Regions from separate parts of the Nonomuraea sp. NPDC050153 genome, predicted to be linked through region 1. Evidence: riboswitches for the same ligand, from Rfam matches in the RefSeq annotation. Region 1 holds a riboswitch; each other region holds the start of a gene.
What was found. Region 1 has a riboswitch for cyclic di-AMP ahead of ACIBQ1_RS25675 (C40 family peptidase). Riboswitches for the same ligand answer to the same signal wherever they lie in the genome.
Positions count from the first base shown of each region.

Region 1 (9,622 bases):
TCGTCGTCGAAGTCGCTGGCCTCGAACTTCACGAACGCGCACTTGCCGCCCTCGTCCTCGTCGCGGTCGTCCAGGTCGTAGAGCCGGCCCCTGACGGTGGCCTCGTTCGACTCGCCGTCCTCGTCCCAGCTGACGCCGATCCAGCCCTGCGACTTGGCCAGGCCGTTCTTGGCGTAGACGGGGCCCCAGTAGTCGGAGGAGTCGTGGTCGTAGGCGGCCGTGCTGGCGTTGGCGGCGGAAGGCAGCGACAGGGCCAGAGCGCTGGTGGCGGCGACGGCGAGGAAGCCTGTCGCGATCTTCTTGAACATCGTCTCTCCTTGAGCTCCCCTTGGACCGGCTCCGTACCGGTTCCCCCCTTGAGCTCGTGAGATATTGATAAGAGAGGGCTCTTGCAGAGGTCCTGCAGCGCGCCGACGAACCCTTGCAGGTCGCCATATCCCCTACCCTTTGATGTTGTGAGCGACGAACTTCCCGAGCAGATGCGCATCCGGAGGGAGAAGCTCGACCGCCTTCGCAGCGAGGGCGTCGACCCTTACCCGGTGAATTTCCCCCGTACGGCCACCAATGCCGAGGTCAGGGAGAAATACCAGGGCCTGGAGCCCGACACCGCCACCGGCGACACGGTCGCGGTCGCGGGGCGCGTCATGCTCAACCGCGTGGGCGGCAAGCTCTGCTTCGCCACGCTCCGCGACGGCGGCGCCGACCTGCAGGTCATGATCTCGCTCGACAAGGTGGGCGAGGAGTCGCTGGCCGCGTGGAAGCGCGACGTCGACCTGGGCGACCACGTGGGCGTGATCGGCGAGGTCATCACCTCGCGGCGCGGCGAGCTGTCCATCCTCGCCGACAGCTGGCAGATCACCGCCAAGTGCCTGCGCCCGCTGCCGGAGAAGCACGTCGGGCTCACCGACCCGGAGGCCCGCGTCCGCCAGCGCTACGTCGACCTCATCGTCAACGACGAGTCGCGCAAGATGGCCCGCCTCCGCAGCGCCACGGTGCGCGCGGTGCGCGACTTCTGGCACGAGGAGGGCTACCTCGAGGTCGAGACGCCCATGCTGCAGCCCATCCACGGCGGCGCGGCGGCCCGGCCCTTCAAGACCCACATCAACGCCTACGACATGGAGCTCTACCTTCGCATCGCGATCGAGCTCTACCTCAAGCGGCTCGTGGTCGGGGGCATCGAGAAGGTCTTCGAGATCAACCGCAACTTCCGCAACGAAGGCGCCGACTCCACGCACAACCCCGAGTTCACGATGCTCGAGGCGTACGGCACCTACCTCGACTACAACGACATGGCCGACCTGACCCAGCGGATGTACCAGAAGGCCGTGGTGGCCGCCCTGGACACCACGGTGGTCGTCCACGACGGGGTGGAGGTCGACCTGGGGATCGCCCGGTGGCCGCGCATCACCCTGTTCGGCGCGGTGTCCGAGGCCGTGGGCGAGGAGATCACCACCTCGACCTCCCTGGAGGAGCTGCGCAAGATCGCCGACCGGCGCGAGATCCACTGGGACCCGAAGTGGGGCTCGGGCAAGCTGGTGCAGGAGATCTTCGAGGCCCTGGTGGAGCACACGCTCGTCCAGCCCACGTTCGTCATGGACTACCCGCTGGAGACCTCGCCGCTGACCCGCCAGCACCGGGACAACCCGCTGCTGACGGAGAAGTGGGACCTGATCGGCTTCGGCACGGAGCTGGGCACCGCCTACTCGGAGCTGATCGACCCGATCGAGCAGCGCCGCCGCCTGATGGAGCAGTCCCTCCTGGCCGCCGGGGGCGACCCCGAGGCGATGCAGCTGGACGAGGACTTCCTTCAGGCCCTTGAGTACGCGATGCCGCCGACGGGGGGCATGGGCGCGGGGATCGACCGGATGATCATGGCCTTCACCGGCAAGAACATCCGCGACACCATCCTCTTCCCCCTGGTCAAGCCCACCCACTGACCCACGCCCGGCTCGCGCGTGCGGCGGCGCCCCCAACCGGCCCGCCGCACGCCCCCGCCCTCCCCTTTCCGGGGAGTTACCCTCTCGGAGTAAGCAGGGGTGGAAAGGGGCGATCGGGTGGCCACGAAGACGGCGGCGGAGCGGCGCGACGAGGCCAGGCAGACCTTCGACGCGTACTTCGCCCAATGCCCTTCCAGGAAGCTGCTCGACACCCTCAGCGACAAATGGGTCACCCTCCTGCTCACCGCGCTCTCGGAGCGTCCGCGCCGCTACGGCGACCTGTCCAGGCGCATCGCGGGCGTCAGCCAGAAGATGCTCACGCAGACCCTGCGCGGCCTGGAGCGCGACGGCCTGGTCTCGCGCACGCTCACCCCCTCGGTGCCGGTACGCGTGGACTACGCGCTCACCCCGCTGGGCGAGAGCCTGATGCCGCTGGTGGCCGCGATCAAGAGCTGGGCCGAGACGCACATCGGGGACGTCGAGGCCGCCAGGGACCGCTACGACTCCGCCAACGGCTGAGTGATCACCGCTGTCGGGAATCCGGCTTCTGGGCCGCCCGGTTTCCGATCCGAAGACGCTTGTAAGCATCGCGTCAAGGTCGCGCAGGCAGGCCCCGCTCCGCCTCCGGGAGCGTCCGCGGCGCCTCGTCCGCCTCTGTGATCGCCTCATTGCACGCCGCGTACGGGCACCCGGAAACGAGGTCGCACGGCCCGGCCAACCGGGCGGGCCACCCGCCGGGCGCCGGCCCGCCGGTCGAGACCCCCGGCGGCAATTGTCCTGCGGGATTGATCAAATTGGCTTAACCGGCCGCCTGACCTGGGTGGGCGGATCGTGTGGCGGTGCCGTACAAAGCGAGCGATTGGTGGCTTGTCGCGCGCCGGAAAGATCGCGTCACGGACGCGCTCCCCGCGATATCGAGCTTATCGATCATGCGGAATATCCATACCGTACTGATCGAAAACCGGAAGGCTGGTCAGGGCCATTCCGGAGGGCCCAATGTGATCACTCACCGTCCTGACATATCGCGAGTGCGTCATATATAGCGGATCATGTCAATAGCGCTCGTCAAGTGCGGCGATTGTCGAGCTTGACGACCTTTCCAGGATGCGTTTACCGTCTGCGAGGAGCGGCTTTGGCCCATCTGTGAGGTCCAAGTTCTGCTGTTGGGGGGAGGGCTCCCGATGGATGTGCTCACTGAAGGCGTTGAGCTCAGCCATGCTGATTTGGCGCTGCTGGCGGAGCTGGCCAAGGGAGTCACGGTTGATCGAGTGGGGCGGCGGCTGGATATCAGCGGGCGCACGGTACGCCGCAGGTTGCGGGGCATCTGCGACCGCATAGGCGTGGCCACCGCGATCGAGGCCGTGGCCTGGGCAGCCCGCCGCCAGCTGATCTAGCCGCGGCGGACCGCCGGGGTGCGGCTCAGTCGGCGATGCGCACCGCGCCGGCGAACGGCCGCCTCGCGATCGACGCGATCCGTACGACGTCGCCCGTCTGCGGGGCGTGCACCATCATGCCCCCGCCGATGTAGATGCCCACGTGGTGCAGGTCGCTGTAGAAGAACACCAGGTCGCCCGGCCGGAGTTCCTCGCGCGAGATGTGCCTGCCGGCGGTCCACTGGTCGCCGGTGTAGTGCGGGAGCGAGATGCCCACCCGCTGGAAGGCCGCCATGACGAGCCCGGAGCAGTCGTAGGAGCTGGGGCCCTCGGCGCCCCAGACGTACGGCTTGAGCTGCTGCGTGAGCGCCCACCGCGCGGCCTCGGCCGCCTTGCCGGAGCCCGGGATCGGGAGGTTGACGCGCACGGCCCGCGTGCCGGGGCGCCCGGCCTCGCCCAGAGCCCGCGTGAACAGGCTGCTCTCGACCTTCGCCACCAGCTTGGTGATCCTGTCGCGCTTGGAGTCGATGTCGGTGACGAGCTGCTGGACCTCGGCTATGCGTGCCTTGGCGCTCTCCCTGGCGCGGGTGGCCGTGTCCATGGCCCTGGTGAGGGCGTTGATCTCCTCGCCCTGCTCGGCCTGCATCGCGTACGAGGTCGCGGCGCGGTTGAGGAAGCCTTCGGGGTCGTCGGAGGTGGTGAAGGCGAGGGTCTTCAGGCCGCCGGTGATGTAGGCGTTCTGGGCCAGCATGGCGGCTTTCGCGCGCTTGGCGGCCAGATCCGACTCGCTGCTCGTTAACGTCTTCTCCGCGGCCTCGGCGGCCTTCTTGGCGGTCTTGAGCTTCTCCCGCTGGCCGTTGTACTGCTCGCTCAGCGTCTCGATGTCGGTGTGCAGCTTCGTGGCCTGGTCGGCGAGATCCTTCAGCGTGGGCTTGGGGTCAGCGGACGCCGAACCGACGGGGATGGCGAACAGCAGCGCGGCGACTGTGAGACTCACCACACCGAAGCGGCGCGGTCGCCGAGCCCGTTCCGAAGGGCGGGCGTGCTTGCCCGCCGACTTCCCCCCACCGCTGAGCGTGCGCTTCACCAACCAGCTCCTCTCGTAGACGCCTACCGGGTTAGCTGACGGGTTCGGGCCGGAGCAGCCCTACCGAGAGGCTCGGATTCACCCCAGTGGTGGCGTCGGAGGTCGCCACCGGCGGTTCCCCGGCTTCCCTTGCGAGAATTGGGCGTGCCTCCCGCGCGATACGCGGGGGCATTGTCGCTGGACACTAATGCACTCCGGGTTCCTGCTCAACCAGAACTGCCAAGTCCGTAGAGGTTTCACAACCGAAGGGTCACAAGGTGATCTCGTGGACAGCCGTGCGGAAGAGGTCCTATGCCCTCTTTGTCCGCGCTTTCGATGGGCGGGAGTCGGCGGCGAGGGCCCGCGCCCATCTGGCCACAAGATGTAACAAGATGGGCCGAGACATGGGAGTTAGGGCTGAGCCGTAATGAGATCTGTACCCTGGAGAACCATGGAGCAGGTGGCCGAACTGACAGTGCCCGAGACCGCGGTGGTGGTCCGGCGTGCCCGCACGCGCGACGTGCGCATGGTCAGGCGCCTGGTGGACACCTATGCGGGTGCGGGGCCTCGGCTCCTGGAAAAGGCCACGGTGACCCTGTACGAGGACGTACAGGAGTTCTGGGTGGCCGAGCGGGGCGGGCAGGTCGTCGGCTGCGGCGCGCTCCACGTGCTCTGGGAGGACCTCGCCGAGGTCCGCACGGTGGCCGTGGATCCCGAGTGCCGGGGGATGGGCGTCGGCCACCGGATCGTCTCCGCACTGATCCAGCAGGCTAAGGATTTGGGTCTGCGGCGTGTATTCTGTCTTACTTTTGAGGTCGACTTCTTCGCGAGACTGGGGTTCCGCCCGATTCAGGGCACACCTGTTTCCCCTGAGGTGTACGCCGAACTGCTGGCCTCGTACGACGAGGGTGTGGCGGAGTTTTTGGATCTTGAACACGTCAAGCCGAACACACTCGGCAACACCCGCATGCTGCTCCACCTGACATCGGGTGACGCGGACCTTGACCAGATGGAAAGGTGATTGTTGATACCTATGTCGATACGTTGGGCAGCACAGGCATGTGTCCTGACACGTGCCACATGCGCACTCGAAGCGAGGTGACACGGTGAGTACCGGACAGCCGCCGTATCCACAGAACGAATCCGGCGACAACTCTGCGCCCCCCCAGTACGGGCAGCAGAACCCGGGCCGCCACCCCGGCGAGCCCGACCCGGACGCGACTGTGATCGGCTACCGGGCGGACGATGCCTACGGGCAGCAGCCCCCGTACGGTCAGCAGGGCTATGGCCAGCAACAGCAGTACGGCCAGCAGCAGCAGTACGGTCAGCAACCCCAGTACGGGCAGCAGCAGCAATACGGCCAGCAGCCCCAGTACGGCCAGCAGCAGCAGTCCCAGCCCGACTACGGCCAGCAGGGCTATGGCCAGCAGCAGGCGTCCCAGCCTGACTACGGCCAGCAGGGCTACGGTCAGCAGCAGGCCTCGCAGCCTGACTACGGCCAGCAGTACGGGCAGCAGCCGCAGTCGGGCCAGCAGGGCTATGGCCAGCAGTACGGCCAGCAGCAGCAGTCCCAGCCCGGTTACGGCCAGCAGCAGCAGTCCCAGCCCGGTTACGGCCAGCAGGGCTACGGCCAGCAGCAGGCGTCCCAGCAGGGCTACGGGCAGCAGGGCTACGGCCAGCAGCAGCCCTCGGGCCAGTACGGCCAGCAGCCCCAGTCGCAGCCGGACTACGGTCAGCAGCAGTACGGCCAGCAGCCGCAGTCCCAGCCGGACTACGGCCAGCAGCAGTACGGCCAGCAGCCGCAGTCCCAGCCGGACTACGGCCAGCAGCAGTACGGCCAGCAACCCCAATCCCAGCCCGACTACGGCCAGCAGGGCCAGTACGGGCAGCAGGGCTACGGCCAGCAGTCCCAGCCCGGCTACGCCCAGCAGGGCTACGGCGACCAGCAGTACGGCCAGCAGCAGTACGGGCAGGCGCAGCAGTACGGCCAGCCCGGCTACGGCCAGGCCTACGGTCAGCCCGGCCCCGTGGGCGTGCAGCCGCCCGGCGCGCCGGCCCCGCTGGCGGAGTGGTGGCAGCGTCTGGTGGCCAGGCTCATCGACGGGGTCATCCTCTTCGTCGTGAACCTCGTCATCAGCGGCATCCTGACGGCGATCCTCGTGGCCAGCTACGTCTCGGGCAGCGGCGCCAGCAGCGGCTTCTTCTCGAGCGTGGTCGTGGGCATCCTGATCACGATCATCGTGACCGCCCTATGGGTCGGTTACGACTTCTTCCTGCTGAAGGCGAAGGGCCAGACCGTCGGCAAGATGGTCATGGGCATCAAGGTCGTCCCCGTGGGCCAGGCCCTGTCGCCGGGCGGCCTGCCGACCGATGCGGCGCTCAAGCGGGCCGGCGTGACGTGGGGTGGCTACGCGCTCGGCGCCATCCCGCTGGGCTTCCTCAGCTCGCTGCTCGCCTACGCGGCCGTGGCCGTCAACGGCGCCTCGCAGCTCTGGGACAAGCCGCTGCAGCAGACGTTCGCGGACAAGGTCGCCAACACCGTGGTGGTGAAGATCAAGTAGTCCAAGCGTCAGGTAAAAGCAGGGGCCGGCTTCGTGCCGGTCCCTGTTTTGTGTGCGGGGGCCGTACCAAAATGGGGAGCCTGGGCCGCTGATGACGCGAGGTGGGGGTTATGGCCGGGTCGCCGCCGCGGGCGGACGCGCCGCCCGCGGAATGGTGGGAACGGCTCGCCGCCCGGGCGATTGAAGCGTTCGTCTTCGGAGTGTTCTATTACATTCTGTTCATCGCGCTGTGGGGCATCTTCCGAACTGTCGGGATGCTGGAGGCGTTCGACGGGCGGCTGCCCGGGGTGTTCGCGTGGCTGGTGGCGGGGCTGGCTTATACGGGCTACGACTGGTCGGCCCATTACCGGCGCGGCAGGACGTTCGGCAAGGCGATCATGGGGATTCGCCTGGCACCGGCCCACGTCTCCGCCTGGGCGCTGCTCAAACGGTCCCTGGTCTATCCGGGCCCTGTCATGCTCATGGGCATTCCCGTGGTCAATCTGCTCGCCGGAATGCTCCTGTTCTGCGTGGGGCTGCTCATCCTGATCGACAAGCCCCTGGAGCGCGGTCCGCACGACAGGCTGGCCGGAACACGTGTGGTAAAAGATCTTCGCTGACCCATCCGTGCCTGGCAGGACGCCAATTCCAAAAATTTTCTCTTGATCCGGTAAGGAGCCTGGAGAGACTGGCATTAGGCTATGGGGCGTCCGGGTTGCCGGATGTTGGTGCCCCGCGAGGCGCAGGGCATCTGTGCGCCGCTATGGTCGGGTGCGAACGGTAGTCACCCAGCGCGCCGTGAGGGCCGCAGCGCTCCTCCCGGGCGCGCTCCCATCCGCATAATGCGCCCCCCAAACCCCGCTAGCCGTGGAGGCGAGGACGAATGGAAGCCCTTACAGACGTATTGTCAGCGCTCATCCCCCCTGTGGTGGTGGGCGGCGCCTTCATCTTTGGCGTAGTGAAGTTGGTCCGGTCCGAGGCCCTGGGCGGCCGCCGAAACCGCGAGGATCAGGCCGAGAGCCAGAACTGATCGGCTAGTCAGCCGAATCCCCGCTGCGCTGAATTGTCTCCGCGCCTTTCCGGGTATATGTTTGGGCAGGCGAATGAAACAATGCTCCGCGAAAGGATTGCGTAGATGGCCAAGCAGATCCAGGAGATTCTCATCGATGACCTCGATGGGGGCGAGGCCAATGAGACGGTCAGCTTCGCTATTGACGGCTCGTCCTATGAGATTGACCTCAGCGACCTTAACGCGAAGAAGCTGAGGGACGCGCTCACGCCTTTCGTGCAGCACGCGCGCAGGGCGGGCGCCATCTCCACGCGTCGCCGCGGTCGCGGCGGCAGCAGGGCGATGAGCCGCGAGAAGAGCTCGGAGATCCGGCAGTGGGCCAAGGCCCACGGCCTGCCGGTCAGCGAGCGCGGGCGGATCGCCTCCACGGTCGTCGAGAAGTACGAAGCGGCTCACTGAGCGAGTCAACGATCGACCATGCGCTTATGCCGTTCGCCTAGGACCCCGGCGGCCGCCATAAGCGCATGATCGTTATCCGGGCCCGGAACTCGAAAGCCGGACGTCCGGATGGTGATCTTCCATGCGCACATATGCGGGCGTTTTGGCTGCATGTTCCGGCTCCGTCCCGGGCGCTGTTTCGGCGGCGGGCGTCCACATATGTGATGGCGCCGCAGTCGCGCGCCGAAAGCCGTGTGGGGCGGTCATGCCCCATTCAACGTACGCTCGCGTCCGTACGTCATGAGCGTTCCTCCGCGCTCATGGAACGCGCCATAGCGGAAAACCCGGCGCCGTATAGCCTTGGAGCGATCTACGGACGGCGCCGCGTGTATACCGGTGATCTCACCGAGCGTAAACCCGTGACCGGCTCCCGGGTAAAGCCGTGACGGAGGGGATGCACGGAGGCGGGCAATACCGCGGGCGCCGGGATCCCCGTCGGCGGGCAAAACCCGCGAACCCGAGCACGGCTCGGACAATCCCCGTTCCCCGGCATCTGCGCACAATGCCGTGTCTTCTCAACTGCGTAGAAGTTGCTCGAATCCCGCGCGCCCTGCGGGGCGTGGTCTCATCATGCGAGATGAAGTTGGTAACCGGGCTGACCGGATACAAGATTCGCCCGGTGCGCCGCCTGTGCCGCGTTGTGCTCAGGGCGTAGGACGGGCGTTTGGACGGTGGCCCTCCGCTACGTAGGATGATTACGTAACGATACGGACGCGGCATCTGGGATGTGCGGGCGAAGTGGCGCCCCAACGCCGACTCCGCCCGGGCGCGTCCGATGGCCGATCCGTGTGTATCGCATGCGCCGCAGGGGCGATTTTCGACGCTTCCGCGAAGCGTCCTAAACATCGTTCGCTTGCGGCGTATCGGGAACACGTCACCCCCGAACAGTAGTTGGATGGAGGGTGAACGCCCTGCTCTCGGGGAACGTCTCTGCTATAGAGCGTGTCAGTGGCAGTGGGCACGGTTCGCCGAGCCAGGGCTAGCATGCGGGATGACGGGCCCGGATTTACCGGACCTGACTGACCGCTCTGTGAGGAGCGACGAGATGTTCGAGAGGTTCACCGACCGAGCGAGGCGTGTTGTCGTCTTGGCCCAAGAAGAGGCCAGGATGCTCAACCACAACTACATCGGCACTGAGCACATTCTTCTTGGCTTGATCCATGAAGGTGAGGGCGTGGCCGCCAAGGCTCTGGAGAGCC
Region 1 covers NZ_JBITJQ010000010.1:211,064-220,685, reverse strand. The annotation lists gene ACIBQ1_RS25695 (hypothetical protein) at 1-308, opposite strand, end outside; gene lysX (bifunctional lysylphosphatidylglycerol synthetase/lysine--tRNA ligase LysX) at 456-1,937, shown strand; gene ACIBQ1_RS25685 (winged helix-turn-helix transcriptional regulator) at 2,055-2,456, shown strand; gene ACIBQ1_RS25680 (LuxR C-terminal-related transcriptional regulator) at 3,119-3,331, shown strand; gene ACIBQ1_RS25675 (C40 family peptidase) at 3,357-4,307, opposite strand; cyclic di-AMP (ydaO/yuaA leader) riboswitch at 4,403-4,552, opposite strand; gene ACIBQ1_RS25670 (amino-acid N-acetyltransferase) at 4,828-5,397, shown strand; gene ACIBQ1_RS25665 (RDD family protein) at 5,483-6,937, shown strand; gene ACIBQ1_RS25660 (RDD family protein) at 7,048-7,536, shown strand; gene ACIBQ1_RS25655 (Lsr2 family protein) at 8,052-8,384, shown strand; gene ACIBQ1_RS25650 (ATP-dependent Clp protease ATP-binding subunit) at 9,469-9,622, shown strand, end outside.

Region 2 (9,622 bases), on a different contig from region 1:
GGAGCTCAAGGTCACCCTGTGGTATCCGGCCGAACAGCGTGAGGGAGAGCGTGCGCCGTACATGACACCGAAGGAATCGGGGCTCGCCATGAAGCGCTATGGGATCGCGGGCGTCCCGGACGACACGCTGAGCAGGACGCGCACGAACGCCGTCAAAGACGCCGAACCCACGGGGCGGAAGCTGCCGCTGGTGGTGCTGTCCCCCGGCTTCACCAATCCGATGAGCACGCTCACCTCCCTGGCCGAGGAGCTGGCCAGCCGCGGGTACGTCGTGGCCGGGATCGACCACACCTACGAAAGCTACGCCACGACCTTCCCCGACGGGCGGGTCGCCGAATGCCTCGCCTGCGACAGCGACACCGACCCGGGCTTCGGCACGGGGGTGGTCGCGGGCCGGGCGGCCGACGTCTCCTTCGTCCTCGACCAGTTGCCGTCGAAATGGGATGGTTCCGACCGGATCGACCGCTCCCGCATCGCGATGGTCGGCCAGTCGATCGGCGGGGCCAGCGCCATGGCGGCCATGGTGAAAGACTCCCGGGTACGGGCCGGGATCGACATGGACGGCACCGCCTACGCCCGCATTCCCAAGAGCGGGTTCTCCAAGCCGTTCATGTTCCTGGGCTCGCCGCAGCACGTCCCCGGAGGCCGCGACACTTCGTGGGACCGCGACTGGAAGCTCCTGACCGGGTGGAAGCGCTGGCTCGTGCTGACGGGCGCGGAACACCAGTCCTTCACCGACGGCCCGCTGATAGGGGACGCCTTCGGCATCAAGCCCGCCTACGGCGTCCTGCCCGCGGCACGCGCCGCCGAGCTCACCCGCACGTACGTGGCGGCCTTCCTCGACCAGCACCTGAAGTCGCAGCGGCAGCCCCTCCTGGACAAGCCGTCATCACGCTACCCCGAGGTCGAATTCTGCTCCACGACCTGCGGTCAATCCTGACGCGACGCTGTTGGGCGCGCAGCGACCTCGGCACACCGCGGAAGTGGGTCTGGCCCCACCCCACTTGTCCGGCTGCGCCGGTACCTGTACGCGCACGTGTTCACCATTTACGTGATCCACGCGTTCGTGGTGACGGCGGCGGGTTACGCCCTCGGCGCGCCGGCCCTGCCGACGCTGGCGAAGTTCGCGCTCATCTCCAGTTCCGGCACCCTCATGCACCGCTCAGTCAGTCCGTCGCCGCAACTGAGAAGCGTTGCCAAAGTGACACTTCTCAGTTGGCCTCAAAGCGTGAATCACGCTGAAGCGGATGCGGCACTCGCCATACTCGGTCAAGGGGTCACAGCAGACTCCCTGGAGACGGACATGCTGGATTTCAGGCTCATCGCCGACTCCCCGAAGGCTACGCTCAATCTGCTCGCCGATGCCCTCGTCTGCTTCGTGAACGCGCGCGGCGGCACTGTAGTGCTAGGCGTCGATGACAACGCGACCGACCGCGAGCGTGCACTTCGTGGCGTACCGGCAAATTACTCGGTGGATCTCATACGCAAAGGGATCGCTCTTCGAAGACAGCGGAACGCTCGTTCGCGCGGCCCTGGCAGGCGGCATAGGAAACGATGCATTCGTACGCTTCATCAATGACCTGACACCCAAGGCTGGTAGAGACCTGAATGTGCTGCTCGCCATGTCGCACCTCCGCCAAAACAGCAGCATCGAAGCTTACAAGCTTGCCGGGACAATCCAGAGAACTCCGGTCGAGGCACAAGAGGTATTGCTTGCCATGACTGACGAGTACAACTTGGTGGAGCCATCCAAAAGAACAGCCAAGAAGCCCTTCCCGACGTATCGTCTACGATCAGACGTGCTCGCGGCAATGTCACGGTCGGTCTCATATCGAGGCCGGTCTTTTGACGATGCAGATCAGAAGGTCGTCGACCATGTAAGAGAGTACGGTTTCGTCACCAACCAGACAATACGCCGCCTCTTCGATATTCACGTCTACGCCGCTCGCGACCTGCTGAACAGCCTGCGCGAGCGGCAAATCATCGAAAAGATAGGAGATGCGAGAGGAGGTACCGGGGTCAAGTACGGCCCAGGGCCGAAGTTTCCCAGGAGCAGGTCCTGAATCCCCGTCGAGCGAACGGGGGGTCGAAGGGGGCGTGAGCCCCCTGGAAGGCGCTGCCCGAGGCTCCCTCGCGCGCAGCGCCCCATTGCAGAGGACCTTGCTGTTCCCCCCCGGAAACCCCGGTAATCCCGCTCAGGCGGTTTCGTGGCCGGCGCGGAGGAGGCCGTACGTGACCGCCTGCTCGAGTGCCTGCCAGGACGCGTCGATGATGTTCTCCGCCACCCCGACCGTGGCCCACTCGGACGTGTCGTCGCTGGAGGTGATGAGGACGCGGGTGATGGCGCCCGTCCCGTGGGTGCCCTCGAGTATGCGGACCTTGTAGTCCACCAGCTCCAGCTTCGCCAGCTCGGGGTACAGCTTCTCCAGCGCCAGCCGCACGGCCTTGTCCAGGGCGTTGACGGGGCCGTTGCCCTCGCCCGTGGCGACGATGCGCTCGCCCTTGGCGTGGAGCTTGACGGTGGCCTCGCTGACCAGTTCGCCGCCCTTCGTGCGCTCCACGATCACGCGCCACGACTCGACCTCGAAGTGGCGCTTGCGCTCCCCGTGCACGGTGTCGCGCAGCAGCAGCTCGAACGACGCGTCCGCGGCCTCGAAGGTGAATCCGCGCGACTCCAGGTCCTTGACCCGTTCGACCAGGGTCTTGGTGTGGTCGGGGGTGAGGTCGTAGCCGAGTTCGCGGCCCTTGAGCTCGACCGAGGCGCGGCCGGCCATGTCGGAGACGAGCATGCGCATGTCGTTGCCGACGGCGGCGGGGTCGATGTGCTGGTAGAGGTTGGGGTCGACCTTGATGGCGCTGGCGTGCAGGCCGGCCTTGTGGGCGAAGGCGGAGGTGCCGACGTACGGGGCGTGGGAGTTGGGGGTGACGTTGGTGACCTCGGTGATCGCGTGGGCGATGCGGGTCATGTCGGCCAGCGCCGCCTCGGGGACGAGGTCGAAGCCGCGCTTGAGCTGGAGGTTCGCCACGACGGTGAAGAGGTTGGCGTTGCCGGAACGCTCGCCGTAGCCGTTCGCGCAGCCCTGGACGTGCGTGGCCCCGGCCTTGACGGCGGCCAGGGTGTTGGCGACGGCGCAGCCGGTGTCGTCGTGGCAGTGGATGCCGACGCGGGCGCTGGTCTGGACGGCCTCGTGGACGATCTCGGCGAGTTCGTCGGGGAGCATGCCGCCGTTCGTGTCGCACAGGGCGATGACGTCGGCCCCGGCTTCGGCGGCGGTCCGCAGGACTTCGAGCGCGTAGGCTGGGTTGGACTTGTAGCCGTCGAAGAAGTGCTCGGCGTCGAGGAAGACTCGCTGTCCCCCCGCACGAAGGTGAGAGACCGTGTCGCGGATCATCGCGAGGTTCTCCTGGAGAGTCGTGCGGAGGGCCAGCTCCACGTGCCGGTCGTGACTCTTGGCGACAAGGGTCACGACCGGCGCGCCGGATTCGCGCAACGCGGCCACCAATGGGTCGTCGGCTGCCTTCACACCGGCCCGGCGGGTCGCACCGAACGCGGCGAGTTGCGCATGCTTCAGGTCGAGCTCTGTTCGAGCCCGCCTGAAGAACTCTGTGTCCTTGGGGTTGGCGCCCGGCCAGCCCCCCTCGATGAAACCGACGCCCAGACCGTCCAAGTGGCGCGCGACGGCGAGCTTGTCGGCGACGGTGAGGTTGAGCCCCTCCTGTTGGGCGCCGTCACGCAGCGTCGTGTCGTATACGTGGAAGCGGTCGTCGGCCATGAGTCTCTCTTCTCTGGAAGTCCTCTGGAAAGCAAAAAGACCCCTCACGGACGTGAGAGGTCTGCGCGCTGGCGGTGTCCTTTGTCAGCCAGCGCGCCTGCCGATAATGAGCAGACCGTAGAACATGGTGCCGCCCAGTCTGCCACATGCATTCACCATGTGGCACATCGATCTCAGCTTCTGGGACAAGCCTTTACACGGTGACACCGTCGCCACCTGTGATGACGCGCTCGAGCGTGGCCGGATCGAACACCTCGTCGCCCAGCAACTGCCCGTCGAGCAGCACCGTGGGCGTGCCCTGGAGCCGTACCTTCGCGGTCTCCGCCAGATGGGCCTGCGCGTACGACTGCGACCTGACGCACTCGTCCACCGACGCCCCCGCCCGCCGGGCGGCCTTGACCAGATCCTCGACGGCGAACCCGGACGCCTCGCCGTGCGGCACGGGCTGCATGGCGTACAGCTCGTCCCTGAAGGTGAGCCAGTTCTCCTCGGGGACGCAGCGGGCGGCAGCGGCGGCGCGGATGGAGTTCGAGCGCATGGGCTCGTCCTGGAAGATCGTCACCGGGTGGAAGACGACCTTGACCTTGCCCTCCATGGCGAGTTTCCTGATGGTGCCGTCTACCTTGGCGTGCATGTCCTTGCAGATCGGGCAGTCGAAGTCCTCGTACAGGTCCAGCACGGGAGCCTCGCCGCCCCGGTCGGCGAGGACCATCGAACCGTCCATCTGCCGGGTCAGCCGCACCCCCTCGGACGACCGGCCAGGCTCCGAGAACGACAGCACCCCGAGTACGGCGATGGCCACGCACGCGAGCGCCACCGCCAGCAACCGCTTCATCATCAGCCCACTCTCACCTCGTTGATCGCGCAGACCTTACCCGATGCCGAAAGAATGGACGTATGAAGGCATACCTCCTCGATCCCGCTGTAGCACGATACGTCGTTGCCCACACGACGCCGCCCGACCCGCTGCTGGACGAGCTGGCGAAGGAGACGGCCCGGGCCACCGGGGACGCCGCCGGCATGCAGATCTCCCCCGACCAGGGCACCTTCCTGACCATGATCACCCAGCTCGTGGCGCCGCGGGTGGTCGTCGAGGTGGGGACGTTCACCGGCTACTCGTCCGTGTGCATCGCCAGGGGCCTGTCCGGCGGGCGGCTGCACTGCTTCGACGTGAGCGAGGAGTGGACCTCCATCGCCCGCCGCTACTGGCGCGAGGCCGGGGTGGACGACCGCGTGACGCTCACGCTCGGGCCCGCGCTGGAGACGCTCGCCTCCTTCGACCAGACCGTCGACCTGGCCTTCCTCGACGCCGACAAGGGCAACTACCCCGGCTACTACGAGCTGCTCATGGAGCGCCTGCGGCCCGGCGGGCTGATCGTGGCGGACAACACCCTGCGCAGGGGGCACGTGGCGGACCCGGCGCGCGAGGAGCCGACAACCGTGGAGATCCGGCGGTTCAACGACCTGGTGATCGAGGATCCGCGGGTGACCGTGCTCATGATGCCGGTCGCGGACGGGATGACCCTGATCAGGAAGAACTAGGCGGGGCGGCCGGGCCCTCGCGGACCCGGCCGGCCCAACTAGACGATCTTGTGGATCCAGTTGTGCGTGTCGGGGCGGGCGCCGTACTGGATGCCCACCAGTTCCTCGCGCACCCGCAGCGTCACCGGGCCGGGGTTGCCGTCGGCGACGCTCCAGGCGCGGTCGGCGCCCTTCACCGTGCCCACCGGCGTGACCACGGCCGCCGTCCCGCACGCGAACACCTCGGTGAGCTCCCCGGACTCGCACCCGGCCTGCCACTCGTCGACCGAGATGAGGCGCTCCTCGGCCTCCAGGCCCAGGTCAGCGGCCAGCGCCAGGATGGAGTCCCTGGTGATGCCGGGCAGCAGGGTGCCGGTCAGCGCGGGGGTGACGAGCTTGTCGCCGAAGACGAAGAACAGGTTCATCCCGCCCATCTCCTCGACGTACTTGTGCTCGTGGGCGTCCAGCCACACCACCTGGTCGCAGCCGTTCTCCACCGCCTGCCGCTGCGCGACGAACGCGGCCGCGTAGTTCCCGCCGCACTTCGCGAAGCCCGTGCCGCCGGGGGCGGCCCGCGTGTACTCGGTGGACAGCCAGACGGAGACGGGCTTGAGCCCACCCGTGAAGTACGAGGCCGCCGGGGAGGCGATGACCATGTACTTGTACGACTTCGACGGGTAGTTGACGCCGAGCCCCGCCTGGGTGGCGATCATGAAGGGGCGCAGGTAGAGGCTGTGGCCCTCGGTCGTGGGCACCCATTCCTTGTCGGTCTCCACGAGGAGTTCGAGCGACTCGACGAACGCCTCCTCCGGCAGCTCCGGCATGGCCATCCGGACCGCGGAGTGGTTGAAGCGGGCGGCGTTCGCGTACGGGCGGAACGTGACGATCGAGCCGTTGGTCTGGCGATAGGCCTTGAGCCCCTCGAACAGTTCCTGCGCGTAGTGGAAGACCGAGGTGGCCGGGTCGAGCGAGAGCGGGCCGTACGGCACCAGCTCGGCGTCGTGCCAGCCCTGCCCCTCGGTGTAGTCGATCGAGATCATGTGATCCGTGAAGGTCTGCCCGAAGCCGGGGTTCGCCAGTACCTGCTCCCGCTCGGCCGCGGTGCGAGCGTGGTCGGATAGCTGCACGTCGAAGCTGAGCTTTTGAGCGATGGTCATGACGTCGGTCCTTCTCTCTGCGAATCTGCCCAAATCTACAGAAACCTGTGGATCGGTGCTGATGGGCGGGACTGCCCGGAGGACAGTCCCGTACTTCCTATTGTCTCGCCATATGGGATGGCAAGCGGCCAATGGGGCGGTCACCCCTTTTGGACGCAAAAAAGCGCCTGGCGGCCCTCTTCGGACCACCAGGCGCGTTGGAGGCTAGGCGGTCCTAGCCGGATACTCGCGCGGTGATGTCGTCACCGATCTCGTGAGTGGTGCGACCCGCCCAGCCGGCCAGCCGCTCAAGGATGTCCTCGGCGACCGCCTGCTCGACCTTGGCCGACTCGGCGTGCAGGCCGAGGTGGTCGAGGAGCATGGCGACGGACAGGATGGTCGCGGTCGGGTCGGCCTTGCCCTGGCCGGCGATGTCGGGCGCGCTGCCGTGCACCGGCTCGAACATGCTCGGCGCGGACCGCTCGGGGTTGATGTTGCCGCTGGCGGCCAGGCCGATGCCGCCGGCGATGGCGGCGCCCAGGTCGGTGATGATGTCCCCGAACAGGTTGTCGGTGACGACCACGTCGAACCGCTCCGGCTGGGACACGAAGAACATCGAGGCCGCGTCGATGTGGCAGTAGTCGGTCGTGACGTCGGGGTATTCCGCCGCGAGGCGGTTGACCGTGCGCTGCCACAGGTCACCGGCGAAGGTGAGGACGTTAGTCTTGTGGACGAGCGTCAGCTTCTTGCGCGGCCGCGTGGCGGCCTTCTCGAACGCGTACCGCACCACGCGCTCGACGCCGTAGGCGGTGTTGAGCGACTCCTGGGTGGCGATCTCGTACGGGGTGCCGCGCCGCATGGCGCCGCCGGTGCCCGCGTAGAGGCCCTCGGTGCCCTCGCGGACGACGATCATGTCGATGTCGTCCGCCGTGGTGTCGGCCAGCGGGGTGGTCACGCCGGGGAACAGCTTGACCGGGCGCAGGTTGACGTAGTGGTCGAACTCGAAGCGGATCCGGAGCAGCAGGTCGCGCTCAAGGATGCCCGGCGGCACACTGGGGTCGCCCACCGCGCCGAGCAGGATCGCGTCGTAGCCGCGCAGCTCTTCGAGCACGCTGTCGGGCAGCGTCTCACCGGTACGGTGATAGCGGGCGGCCCCCAGGTCGTAGTGGGTGGGCTCGAACTTCGTGCCAACTGCCTCCAGGACCTTGAGCCCTTCGGCCACGACCTCGGTGCCGATCCCATCGCCGGGGATGACGGCCAGACGGATGTTACGCGACTCCATGGGCGGTACCTTACCGCGTCGTCTCGCCTGACGAACACGTCATCTCATTTTTCGGACGCCCACTTTGTCCGTATTGCGGTTTTTTGACCGTTTCGTTAAAGTCGGCGACCAGCCTAATCCGCGCAGCCGTTGCGTGGAGTCGGGGACCCACTTCCCCCTGGGGCGAGTCGGCATCCCCATGCCGTAGGGCTACTTCCAGGCCCGAGCCCGTCAGCTAACCCGGCCGGCCACTTGGAAGGACAGACCCCTGTCTCGAATCGCCATCGTCCTGGCGGCGGGCGCCGCCGGGCTCATTCTGGCCACCCCAGCCCACGCCGCGACCACCCCCGAAAACCCCACCACCCTGACCGGCGCCCAGATCAAGAAAATCCAGGAGAAGCAGGGGCCGAAACCCGCCTGGAAGATCGCCCTCAAGTTCGCCATGAGCAAGCGCGGCACACCGTACGTGTGGGGCGGCACCAGCCCGAGCGGATACGACTGCTCCGGGCTCATGCTCAGGGCCTACGAGCACGCCGGGATCGAACTGCCCCGCACCGCGGCCGAACAGTACTCCGCGTTCGGCAGGAAGATCTCCTGGGAGCACCTCAAACCCGGCGATCTCGTCTTCTTCCACGGCCTCGGGCATGTCGGGATGATCTCCCGGCCCGGCTACATGGTCCACTCGCCGCGCACGGGCGACGTGGTCAAGGAAGAGCGCCTGAGCCAATGGCGCCGCGACTCCTTCGTGGGTGGCGTCCGCCCCGACCCCAAGGGCGTACGGCTCTGGTCCAAGCTCCAGAAGCAGCGCGAGGACACGCCCACCACGCTCACGGCCACCCTGTAGAAGGCACCGGCGTCCGCCTCCCCGCGTGCGGTCAGGGGAGGCGGGCGTCGAAGATGAGGTCCCAGGCGCGGGTCCTGGCGTGGGCCACCGCGCCCAGCAGGACGCCGCTGTCGCCCAGCGTGCTGGCCACCACCGACGGCCGCAGCGGGCCGAGCTCGGCGATGCGGCTCTTGATGGCCGCTCCCAGGAGGTCGAGGTTGCGGCCCACGCCGCCGCTGAGCACGATCACCTCCGGGTCCAGCACGGCCGCGACCGCCACCAGCAGGCCGCCGATGCGGCGCCCCTCGGCCTCCACCACCGAGCGGGCCACGCCGTCGCCGGCTGCCGCCGCGGCGAAGACCTCCTTGGCCGTGTCCAGGGTCAGGCCGGCGGCACGGGCGGCGCGGACCACGCCGGGCGCGGCGGCCACCGCCTCCGTGGCGCCGTGCGCCAGGGCGTGGTCGGCCGGTGGCGCCGGGTCCTCGGCCGCGGGCACGTACGAGACCTCCCCCGCCGCTCCTTTGGCGCCCACGTACAGCTCGCCGTTGATCACGATGCCCATCCCGACGCCGGTCCCGATGGACACCAGCGCGAAGTTCGACTTGCCGCGCCCCTCCCCGTGCACGTGCTCGCCGACGGCGGCCAGGTTGATGTCGTTCTCGATGACGAGCTCGACCTCCAACGCGGCGCGCAGGCGCTCGGCCAGGTCGGGGCCGGGCAGGTTGGGGGCGAACTCCAGGCGGCCGAGCGCCGGGTCGTACACGCCGGGCGATCCGACGACGGCGCAGGCGATGGCGGGCCAGTCGGCCTCGGCCTCGCGGGCGGCGGCCCGGCACAGCTCCCCGACCAGGACGGCCAGCTCGGCGGAGGTGCGGGCGGTGTTGCGCAGGTCTCTGCGGCCGGCGAAGGTCCCGCGCAGGTCGGCGACGGCGACCCGGATCCAGTCGCGCCCGATGTCGACGCCGGCGACGTGGGTGGCGGCGGCGTTGACGTCGTACAGGGACGTGACCGGCCCGGGGCGGCCGGAGACCTCGCCGACGAGGTGGACCAGCCCGTCCTCCTCCAGCCCTGCCAGGGCCGCGGACACCGTGGGCTTCGACAGGCCGGT
Region 2 covers NZ_JBITJQ010000008.1:282,469-292,090, reverse strand. The annotation lists gene ACIBQ1_RS22595 (alpha/beta hydrolase family protein) at 1-940, shown strand, start outside; gene ACIBQ1_RS22590 (helix-turn-helix domain-containing protein) at 1,037-1,579, shown strand; gene ACIBQ1_RS22585 (hypothetical protein) at 1,611-2,063, shown strand; gene cimA (citramalate synthase) at 2,196-3,773, opposite strand; gene ACIBQ1_RS22575 (DsbA family protein) at 3,967-4,611, opposite strand; gene ACIBQ1_RS22570 (O-methyltransferase) at 4,671-5,315, shown strand; gene ACIBQ1_RS22565 (branched-chain amino acid aminotransferase) at 5,354-6,451, opposite strand; gene ACIBQ1_RS22560 (3-isopropylmalate dehydrogenase) at 6,666-7,712, opposite strand; cyclic di-AMP (ydaO/yuaA leader) riboswitch at 7,813-7,956, shown strand; gene ACIBQ1_RS22555 (C40 family peptidase) at 8,134-8,535, shown strand; gene ACIBQ1_RS22550 (ROK family protein) at 8,567-9,622, opposite strand, start outside.
Region 2: it holds a riboswitch for cyclic di-AMP, as region 1 does, so the genes downstream of both, ACIBQ1_RS22555 (C40 family peptidase) here and ACIBQ1_RS25675 (C40 family peptidase) in region 1, are expected to answer to the same signal.

Region 3 (9,622 bases), on a different contig from region 1:
CCGGTTCAGCGTCAGCGGCGTGCGCAGCTCGTGCGAGGCGTTCGCCACGAACCTGCGCTGCCCGTCGAAGGACTGGTCCAGCCGCTCCACCATGGTGTCGAACGTGTCGGCGAGCGTCTTGACCTCGTCGTCCGGCCCCTCCAGCGCGATCCGCTCGTGCAGCCCGCGCTCGGCCATGGGCGCGGCGGCGATCCTGCGCGCCGTCTCGGTGACCCGGTGCAGCGGGCGCAGCACCCGTCCGGCGACCACCCAGCCGAGCAGGACGGCCGCGGCGCCGACCACGACCAGCGCGATCAGGCCCTGCGTCAGCAGCGACGTGACGGCCGCGCCGCGCAGCTTCAGCTCCTGCTGCCGTAGCCACTCGTACGCCGCGTCGCCGCTGAGCCTGACCCCGTTCTCGACGAAGAACAGCTGCTTGACGCGGCCCGGCGGGGCGGTGAACCGGCTCTCGAACGAATTCGTCAGCTGCTGGTTGAACAGCAGGTAGGTGACGCCGAGCAGGGTCAGCCCGGCGAGCATGAACACGGCCCCGTACAGCAGGGTGAGCCGCAGCCGCAGCGTGGGCCGCGGCCGTACGAGCCGCCTCAGGACGTTCATGCGATGCGGTACCCGACTCCCGACACGGTCTCCACCACCGGAGGGTCGGCGAGCTTGCGGCGCAGCTTGAGAATGGTGAGCCTGACCGCGCCCGTGAACGGGTCGGCGTGCTCGTCCCACGCCTTCTCCAGCAGCTGCTCGGCCGAGACCACGGTGCCGTTCGCCCGCATCAGCTCCGTCAGGACGGCGAACTCCTTCTTCGCCAACGGGACGAACCGCCCGTTCCTGAAGACCTCCCTGCGCGCCGGGTCCAGCGTGATCCCGGCCCTGCGCAGCACCGGCGGCACCGCCGGTCGCGAGCGCCGTCCCAGCGCCAGGACCCGCGCGGCCAGCTCGGGGAACGCGAACGGCTTCGACAGGTAGTCGTCGGCCCCCAGGGACAGCCCCGTGACCCGGTCGTCGAGCTGGGCGGCGGCGGTCAGCATCAGCACCCGCGCGTCGCGCTCGGACGCCACCAGCTCCCGGCACACGTCGTCGCCGTGCACGCGCGGCAGGTCGCGGTCCAGCACGACCACGTCGTAGTCGTTGACCGCGATCCGTTCCAGCGCCGCCTCGCCGTCATGCGCCAGATCGACCGCGTGCGTCTCCTCGCGCAGCCACTCGGCGATCGCGTCGGCGAGCAGGAGCTCGTCCTCAACCACCAGCACCCGCATCGTGCACCTTTCTTCTGCCTGTGGAACCGAGTGTGGCGTAGCCGGCATTTGCTCCGAATAAGCCGCCGGGGGAAACGCTGAGGAAACAGCGGCCCCTATTGCATCTCCCCTCGAACCACGTTCATTCGATGGAGGAGAACACCATGCGAGGACGAGCTCTCAGCGTATTGGCCCTGGCGCTCACCCTGACCCTGGCCGCCTGCGGTTCGGGCGACGGCGGCGGCTCTGATGTGGCGTCGGTGTCCGGCACCGGCACCCAGGCCGCGGCCAGCGCGAAGCCCAGCGAGGACCCGCAGGATCGCGGTCTCAAATTCGCCCAGTGCATGCGCGAGAACGGCGTCGACGTCCCCGACCCCGAGCCCGGCAAGGGCATCATGATGAAGTTCGACGGCAGCGTCCCTGAGGAGAAGGTCAAGGCGGCCCAGGAGGCGTGCAAGCAGTACGCGCCGACGATGGGCGGGCAGGGCGGCCAGGTCGACCCGAAGAGGGCCGAGGCCCTGCGCAAGGTCGCGCAGTGCATGCGTGACAACGGCGTCGAGTCCTTCCCCGACCCCGAGGGCGGCGGGATGCGCATCACCGGCACGGTCGGCGAGGACCCCGACTTCAAGTCCGCCCAGCAGAAGTGCCAGAAGGAGTTCTCTGAGGCGGGCATGGGAGGCATGTGATGGGGATGGCCACCATCGACGGGAAGGCGGAGCCCGGCTCCCCGCCCTCCCGGCCGCGCCGCCGTCGCGGCCGGGGCAAGGTGGTCGCCGGGCTCCTGATCGCGCTGGCCGCCGCGGGCGGCGGGTTCGTGGCGGTCAACAGCGCCGGCCTGCTGAAGGGCGGTGCCGGCCCCACCCAGACGGCCGCCGCCCTGCCGCCGGCCACCACGACGGTGACCAGGCAGACCCTGAACGACACCAGGGACGCCGACGGCGAACTCGGCTACGGCCCGGTGACCACGGCGGTGAGCAGGAAGCCCGGCACGATCACCTGGCTGCCCGACAGCGGCGCGCAGATCACCCGCGGCCGGTCGCTGTACCGGGTGGACAACCAGCCGGTCATGCTCATGTACGGCGACACGCCCGCCTATCGCGACCTCAAGGCCGGTGTGGAGGGCAAGGACGTCGAGAACCTGGAGCGCAACCTCAAGAAGCTCGGCTACGACGGCTTCACGGTCGACGACGAGTACACCTACGACACGGCCGAGGCCGTCAAGGAGTGGCAGGAGGACCGCGGCCTGGACGAGACGGGCGTGGTCGAGCTGGGCCGGGTCGTCTTCGCCCCCGGCAAGGTGCGGGTGGAGAGCCTGGAGTCCGAGGAGGGCCAGCCGGCCGCGCCGGGGCAGAAGGTCCTGACGTATACCGGCACGTCCAAGGTGATCACGGTCGAGCTGGAGGCCGAGGACCAGCGGATGGCCAAGAAGGGCGCCAAGGTCGAGGTCACGCTGCCGGACGGCAAGAACGTACGGGGCAAGGTCACCGAGGTGGCCACGGTCGTCAAGCCGGGCGAGGGCCAGAACGCCGAACCGGAGACCCGCGTCGAGGCGCTCGTCTCGATCGGCGACTCCAAGTCCGCCAAGGGGCTGGACAAGGCGGCGGTGGACGTGACGTTCACGGCCTCCCAGCGCAAGAACGTGCTGACCGTGCCGATCGCGGCGCTGGTGGCGCTGCGCGAGGGCGGCTACGGCCTGGAGGTCGTCGAAGGGGGCCGGTCCCGCTACATCAAGGTCGAGACGGGGCTGTTCGCCGGGGGACGGGTCGAGGTCAGCGGTGACGGGCTCACCGAGGGCATGGCCGTGGGGATGCCGAAATGACGTACCCCATGATCGAGCTGGCGGACGTGTCCAGGACGTACCCCGGCGACGTGGCGGCGCTGCGGTCGGTGTCGCTGCGCATCGAGCACGGCGAGCTGATCGCCATCGTCGGGCCGTCCGGCTCGGGCAAGTCGACGATGCTCAACGTCGTCGGCACCCTCGACCGGCCCACGTCCGGGACCATCCACATCGACGGGTACGACGTCTCCAAGCTGTCCGACAACCAGCTGTCGGCGCTGCGGGCCACCACGATCGGGTTCGTGTTCCAGTCGTTCCACCTCGCCGCGAAGGTCCCGGCCCTGGACAACGTGGCCGACGGCCTCGTCTACACCGGCCTGAGCCGGTCGGAGCGGCGCCGCCGCGCGGCCGAGGCGCTCGAACGGGTCGGGCTCGGGCACCGGATGGACCACGAGCCGCACGAGCTGTCCGGCGGCGAACGGCAGCGCGTGGCCATCGCCAGGGCGGTGGCGGGCGACCCGCCGCTGCTCCTGGCCGACGAACCGACCGGGGCCCTGGACTCGGTGTCGGGTACGGGGGTGATGGAGCTGCTGCGCGAGCTGAACGCGGCCGGCACCACCATCGTGATCATCACGCACGACCGGGAGATCGCCGCCAGCCTGCCCAGGCAGGTGCGGATGCGCGACGGCCGGATCATCTCCGACACCGCGCGGGTCCCGCTGGAGGTGGTGTGATGGCCGTCTTGGAGGTGGCCCGGCCGAAGTTGTCCCCGGCCAGGATGCGGCCCCGCGACGTGATGCGCGTCGGGGCGGTCGGCCTGCGTACGCGACCGTTGCGGGCCTTCCTGTCGGCGCTCGGCATCGCCATCGGCATCGCGGCCATGGTCAGCGTGGTCGGGCTCTCGTCCTCGTCGGGCGCCGAGCTGGACCGTACGCTCTCCGCGCTCGGCACCAACCTGCTCACGGTCTCGTCCGGCACCACGCTCATGGGCGAGGCCGCGCAGATGCCGAAGGACGCGGAGGCGATGATCGAACGGATCGGCCCCGTCGAGGCGGCCTCGTCGATCGGGCGCGTCGGCGACGCCAAGATCTACCGGTCGGAGCAGATCCCCGAGGCCCAGACCGGCGGCATGACCACGTACGCGGCCCGCCTCGACCTGCCCGCCACCGTCGGCGCGACCCTGCGCGGCGGGACCTGGCTCAACGCCGCCACCGAACGCTACCCGGCCGCCGTGCTCGGCTCCTCCGCCGCCCAGCGGCTCGGCGTCGGCTCGATCGGGCCCGACACGCAGGTCGTGATCGGCGGCGTCCGCTTCGCGGTCGTCGGGGTCATGAACCCGGTGGCGCTCGCCACCGAACTGGACAGCGGCGTCCTGGTCGGCTGGCCGGTGGCGGAGTCCCGGCTGGGCTTCGACGGGCACCCGACCACGCTCTACACCCGCTCGGAGGAGTCCAAGCTGGAGGCCGTCCGCCAGGTGCTGGCCGGCACCGCCAACCCGGAGGCGCCCAACGAGGTGGACGTCTCCCGCCCGTCCGACGCCCTGGCCGCCAAGCAGGCGACCAGCCAGGCGTTCGCCAACCTCCTGTTGGGGGTGGGGGCCGTGGCGCTGCTGGTGGGCGGGGTGGGGGTGGCCAACACGATGGTCATCTCGGTGCTGGAACGCCGCGCCGAAATCGGCCTCCGCCGCTCGCTCGGGGCCACCCGGGGGCAGATCCGCACCCAGTTCCTCGCGGAGTCGCTGCTGTTGTCGGGCCTGGGCGGGGGAGGGGGGATCCTCCTGGGGACGGGGGTCACGATGGGGTACGCGCTGTACAGCGGCTGGCCCTCCGTGGTCCCGGCCTGGGCCACCGGTGGCGGCCTGGCCGCCACCCTCGCCATCGGCGCCGCCGCCGGCCTCTACCCGGCCATCCGCGCCTCCCGCCTCTCCCCGACCGAGGCCCTGTCCACCCCTTGACCTCCCACACCCGGGCCCGACCCTCGTCGGGCCCATCTGGCCAGGGGGTGCGCCTGCGGCCATGCGGTTGCGGCAACGCCAGGCACCCACCTCCGGCCGACGACACGCCTACGGTGGTGAGTCGGTTGTGTAGCAGGTTGTCTTGCCGGTGACGCGCACGCCGGGCCTGTCGCCGGACAGCACGGTCAGCTCGAACGTCAGCCGAGTCTCAGGATTGCGCAACACCGAAACATCCTGATCCCCATCCCGCAGATCCAGATCATCGACCACCCTGTCGTACCCCATCGCCTGGAGCCGGGCGAGCAGCCCGGTGGAGGCGGAGGCGAGGTCGCTCTCGGCGCGGAAGTAGCGCCGCACCTGACCGGGCACGCACGAATCGTCCTCCACCGGCGCCTCCGGCGACAGGCGGAGGCCGGCGGCGCTGAGCAGGGCGCTGCCGTCGGAGTCGAGTCGCCGGGCGGCGTCTTCGAGGGTGGGGAGTTCGGAGGCCGCCGTGCAGGCCGTCATCGCCGCGACGCAGAGGAGCGCCGCGGATAAGCCGTGACGGCAGGCGCGCACGATCGGACCATATCCGAGATCGCCCAGGGTCACCGGCAAAAGGCGGAAAACATCACCGGAGCCGGGTGCGGCCGCCGCGGAGGCGGGCGAGCAGGCCCAGGTCGTTCGCGCAGGCGCCGAGGCCGAGGGCCACGCACTCCAGGGGCCGTTCCGCCTGCCGTACCGGCATGCCCAGGGACTCCCGCAGCCGCGGCGCGAGGCCCGCGAGCAGCGCGCCGCCCCCCACCAGCACCGTGCCGCGCTCCCCGAGGTCGGCGGTCAGTTCGGCGGGGCAGCGTTCGACGGTCTCCATCGCCGCCCACACGATGGACTCGATCGCCGGAGCCGCCGCCTCCCGGATCCGCTCCGTGGGCAGCCGTACGGCGTGCTCGTGGCCGGTTTCCGGGTTCCGCGTGCGTACGGTCACGTCTTCCTGCGACGAGTTCCCGCCGGCGTGGCGCTTGGCCGTCTCCGCCTCGTGTTCGTCGAGGGTGTGGCCGTGCTCGTGTTCGACCAGGCGGGCGATGGCCCGGTTCACGGCCCGGCCGCCGCTGGGGACCGCCGTCGTGGCCACGGCCTCCCCTCCGGAGAGCACGGCGATCCTGGCGGAGTCGCGCCCGACGTCGATGACCATGCCTCCCACGTAGTCACCGACCGGCAGGCCCGCGCCGAGCGCCGCGGCGAGCGAGTGCGGGATCAGCACGATCTGCCTGGCCTCCGCCTCGTACGCCACGTCGCGCAGCGCGGCCCGCTCGATCGGCGTGGCCCCGTCGGGCAGCGCCATGACCAGGCGCGGCCTGGCGAGCGGACGCCGCTGAACCTTGCTCAGGAAGTGCCTGACCATCCGCCGGGCGAGGTCGCCGTCGGCCGGCAGGCCGCCGCTGACCGGCCAGCATGTCTCGTCGCCCGTGGCGTCCGCGCCGTACCCGATGATCTTGCCGGTACGGGCGTCGATCGTCACCGCGGAGGGTTCGTCGAGCACGATGCCCTTGCCCCTGACGTAGATCCGCGTGCGGGCGCCCCCGAGGTCCACCGCCAGGTCGCGGCCGAGGAGACTCATGACAGGACTGAGGGCTTGGCGGTCGTGGCGGGCATGCCGGGTCTATTTCCTGGGCCGTTCCAACCCAACACCAGGAACGGAGTGGTTCCCCTTTACCTGAACGGGCGGGCTCAGCCGCTCCTGAGGGCCTGGTGGCGCTGGTGGTGATGCCGGGCAGGCGGCTGGAGGCGCTCGCCACGCCGCAGGCGAGGGTTGAGGCCAGTTTCGCGTCATAAGCGGCGCCGTGCGAAGCTGTGATAGTCCCCAACACCATGGAGGTCCTCATGGCGGATACACCGGAGCCGGAAGTCGGCGAGACTCCCGAGGACGAGATGAAGCGCAAGTTCCGCGAGGCGCTGGAGCGCAAGCGTAACCAGCACGCGGACTCGGGCGCCGGTGGCAAGGGCGGCGACCCATCGAAGATCCACGGGGCGCACGGTCCGGCTGCGAGTAAAAGATCGTTCAGGCGCAAGAGCGGCGGCTGAGGCCGGGAATTTCCAGGGGGTACGGCAATGCCGTGCCCCCTTTCCTATTGTCAAGGCAGGTAGATCTTTAGCCCGATTCATGACGAAGTGTTTGTGTTTGTCCGGAATACGTGGTTAGAGTGTTGGCCACTTACCAGCCGGTGGCGTGGACCTTACCCAGAAGGGACCAGCCGGCTGGCGCCGAATCCCGATCACTCGGGAACCGGGGACCCACCTCCCTGGGGTGAATCCGACTTTGCGTCGGTAGGGCAGCTCCACGCCCGAACCCGTCAGCTAACCCGGTAGGCGAGATGGAGAGGACATATGCATTACATGAATGATCACGTAGAACACCCCAACCGCGTGATGACGACCGCCTTCTGAGCGGCCCCTTCTCCAGGCTTGTTTCGCGCTCCGCGTAGCTTTCCCCCCGTCAGGTGCTTTGTCCTGCTACGCCCTTTTTCAAGCGAGCGCAACCTCCCTGCCCCCTCGCGAAGGACTTTACTTTTCATGTCTGCACGTTTTGGCCTGCGTACCCTCGCTCTGCTCACCGCCTCCGCCGTCAGCGCTCTCACGATCGCCTGCACCGCGGCCCGCGCCGACTCCAACACGGATGAGAAGGTCCTGCTCAAGGGCTCGACCACGGCCTCGTACTTCTGGGACGACGCCTCGGGCCGCGCCGGGGACACCGGCCTGCCCGCCAGCGGCAAGCCCATGCAGAAAGGCCTGGCCGCCAGCCCGAGCTGGCCGCTCATGACCGAGGGCTACGTGATCCACGACGGCAAGAAACTACCCTTCTTCGTCGGCGACCGCGGCCCGGGCGTGCCCTCCAACAACGGGGTCATGCTGGACCTGGACGGCAAGACGTTCGCGGAGCTGACCGGCGGCACGTTCAACACCGACACGCTCGGCGTCGACGGCATCGGCGGCCAGGGGCACATCAAGGTCGACTACGTCATCACCAAGTGGGGCGACGGGCCCGGCAAGAAGAACTACCCGGTGCCGTTCTCGACCCGCGCCTGGTCCGAGCACGACGACAATCCGGCCGAGCCCCCCGCGGGCGGCGTGGCCGTGCCTCCGGCGCGCGAGGCCGGAGAGTGGAGCGCCGGCGCGGGCGCCGTCGTGGCCAGCGCCGTGGCCGTGGCGGGAGGCGGAGTGGCGCTCGCCAGTGAGCGCATCCGCAACCTCCTCATGGGCTGAGCTTTACGGACCCCGGACCAGAATGTCATTCTGGTCTTCGTGACCATCCGCGCGGCCGCGAACGGCATCGAAATCGCCTACGAGAGCTTCGGCTCGCACGACGGGCGCCCTCTGCTCCTCATCATGGGGCTCGGTGCCCAGCTCATCCACTGGGATGAAGGGCTCTGCGAGCTGCTGGCGGACCAGGGACATCACGTCGTACGGTTCGACAACCGCGACGCCGGTCTGTCCACGCACTTCCACGACAAGGGCGTCCCCGCTGCGGGGGCGCCTTCGCCATATCTGCTGGACGACCTGGCCGACGACACGGCCGGACTCATGGACGCGCTGGGCTGGCCCGCCGCCCACGTGGTCGGGGCGTCGATGGGCGGCATGATCGCCCAGGCACTGGCCATCCGCCACCCGGACCGGGTGCTGACCCTGACCTCGATCATGTCCACGCCCGGCCCCTCGGTGGCCCCGCCCACGGACGCCGCGCTCGCCGCCCTCATGACCAGGCCCCCCGCCGACCGCGAGGCGGTCCTGGCCCAGGCGGTGCGGACCTGGTCGGTCATCGGCTCGCCCGGATACGAGCTGGACCGCGAGCGGATCACCACGCTGGCCGGACTCGCGTTCGACCGCTGCTTCGACCCCGACGGGACGGCCCGGCAGCTGGCCGCCGTCATGGCCTCGGGCGACCGCACGGCGGGGCTCGCCGGCGTGGGGGTGCCCGCGCTGGTGCTGCACGGGGAGGCGGACCAGCTCATCCCGGTCGCGGGCGGGCAGGCCACGGCCACGGCCATCCCGGGCGCCCGGCTGGTGACCTACCCGGGCATGGGCCACGACCTGCCGCGCCCGCTCTGGCCCTCCGTCGTACAGGAGATCGCCAAGCTCACCGCCGCCTAGCCGAAGTGGGCACGGGTCTCCGCGAACGCCTGGTCCGTGCCCTCCAGCGCCCTGGCCACGTCCGCCTCCGTGTGCGCGGCCGACATGAACCAGTTGTGCCACGGGTGCAGGTAGACCCCGTGCCGCAGGCAGGCGTCGCTCCACCACATCGCGACGGACAGGTCGGCGTCCCCGTCGAAGCTGAGCCACGGGATCGTGACGGGGCCGGTCTGGTTCACCACGAACCCGTGGGACTTGGCCTGCGCGTAGAGCCCCTCGCGGAGCTGCGTGCCCGCCCGTTCCATGGCGCCGATGCCGTCGGTGTCGCGCAGCGTCTCGATGGTCGCCTTGGCCGCCGCCATGGCGACCGCCGAGAACCAGAACGACCCCGTCGAGTACAGCGTCTGCGCCGGTCCGCGCAGCGCGTCCGTGCCGGTGACGGCGGCGATCGGGTAGCCGTTCGCCATGGCCTTCGACCAGGCGGTCAGGTCGGGCCGCACGCCGTACGGCTCCCAGGACCCGCGCAGGTCGACCCGGAACCCGGCCCGCACGTCGTCG
Region 3 covers NZ_JBITJQ010000012.1:116,513-126,134, reverse strand. The annotation lists gene ACIBQ1_RS28425 (sensor histidine kinase) at 1-597, opposite strand, end outside; gene ACIBQ1_RS28420 (response regulator transcription factor) at 594-1,250, opposite strand; gene ACIBQ1_RS28415 (hypothetical protein) at 1,394-1,915, shown strand; gene ACIBQ1_RS28410 (efflux RND transporter periplasmic adaptor subunit) at 1,915-3,048, shown strand; gene ACIBQ1_RS28405 (ABC transporter ATP-binding protein) at 3,045-3,740, shown strand; gene ACIBQ1_RS28400 (ABC transporter permease) at 3,740-4,960, shown strand; gene ACIBQ1_RS28395 (hypothetical protein) at 5,069-5,518, opposite strand; gene ACIBQ1_RS28390 (rod shape-determining protein) at 5,571-6,557, opposite strand; gene ACIBQ1_RS28385 (DUF5302 domain-containing protein) at 6,821-7,021, shown strand; cyclic di-AMP (ydaO/yuaA leader) riboswitch at 7,190-7,324, shown strand; gene ACIBQ1_RS28380 (hypothetical protein) at 7,511-8,200, shown strand; gene ACIBQ1_RS28375 (alpha/beta fold hydrolase) at 8,240-9,085, shown strand; gene ACIBQ1_RS28370 (aminotransferase class III-fold pyridoxal phosphate-dependent enzyme) at 9,082-9,622, opposite strand, start outside.
Region 3: it holds a riboswitch for cyclic di-AMP, as region 1 does, so the genes downstream of both, ACIBQ1_RS28380 (hypothetical protein) here and ACIBQ1_RS25675 (C40 family peptidase) in region 1, are expected to answer to the same signal.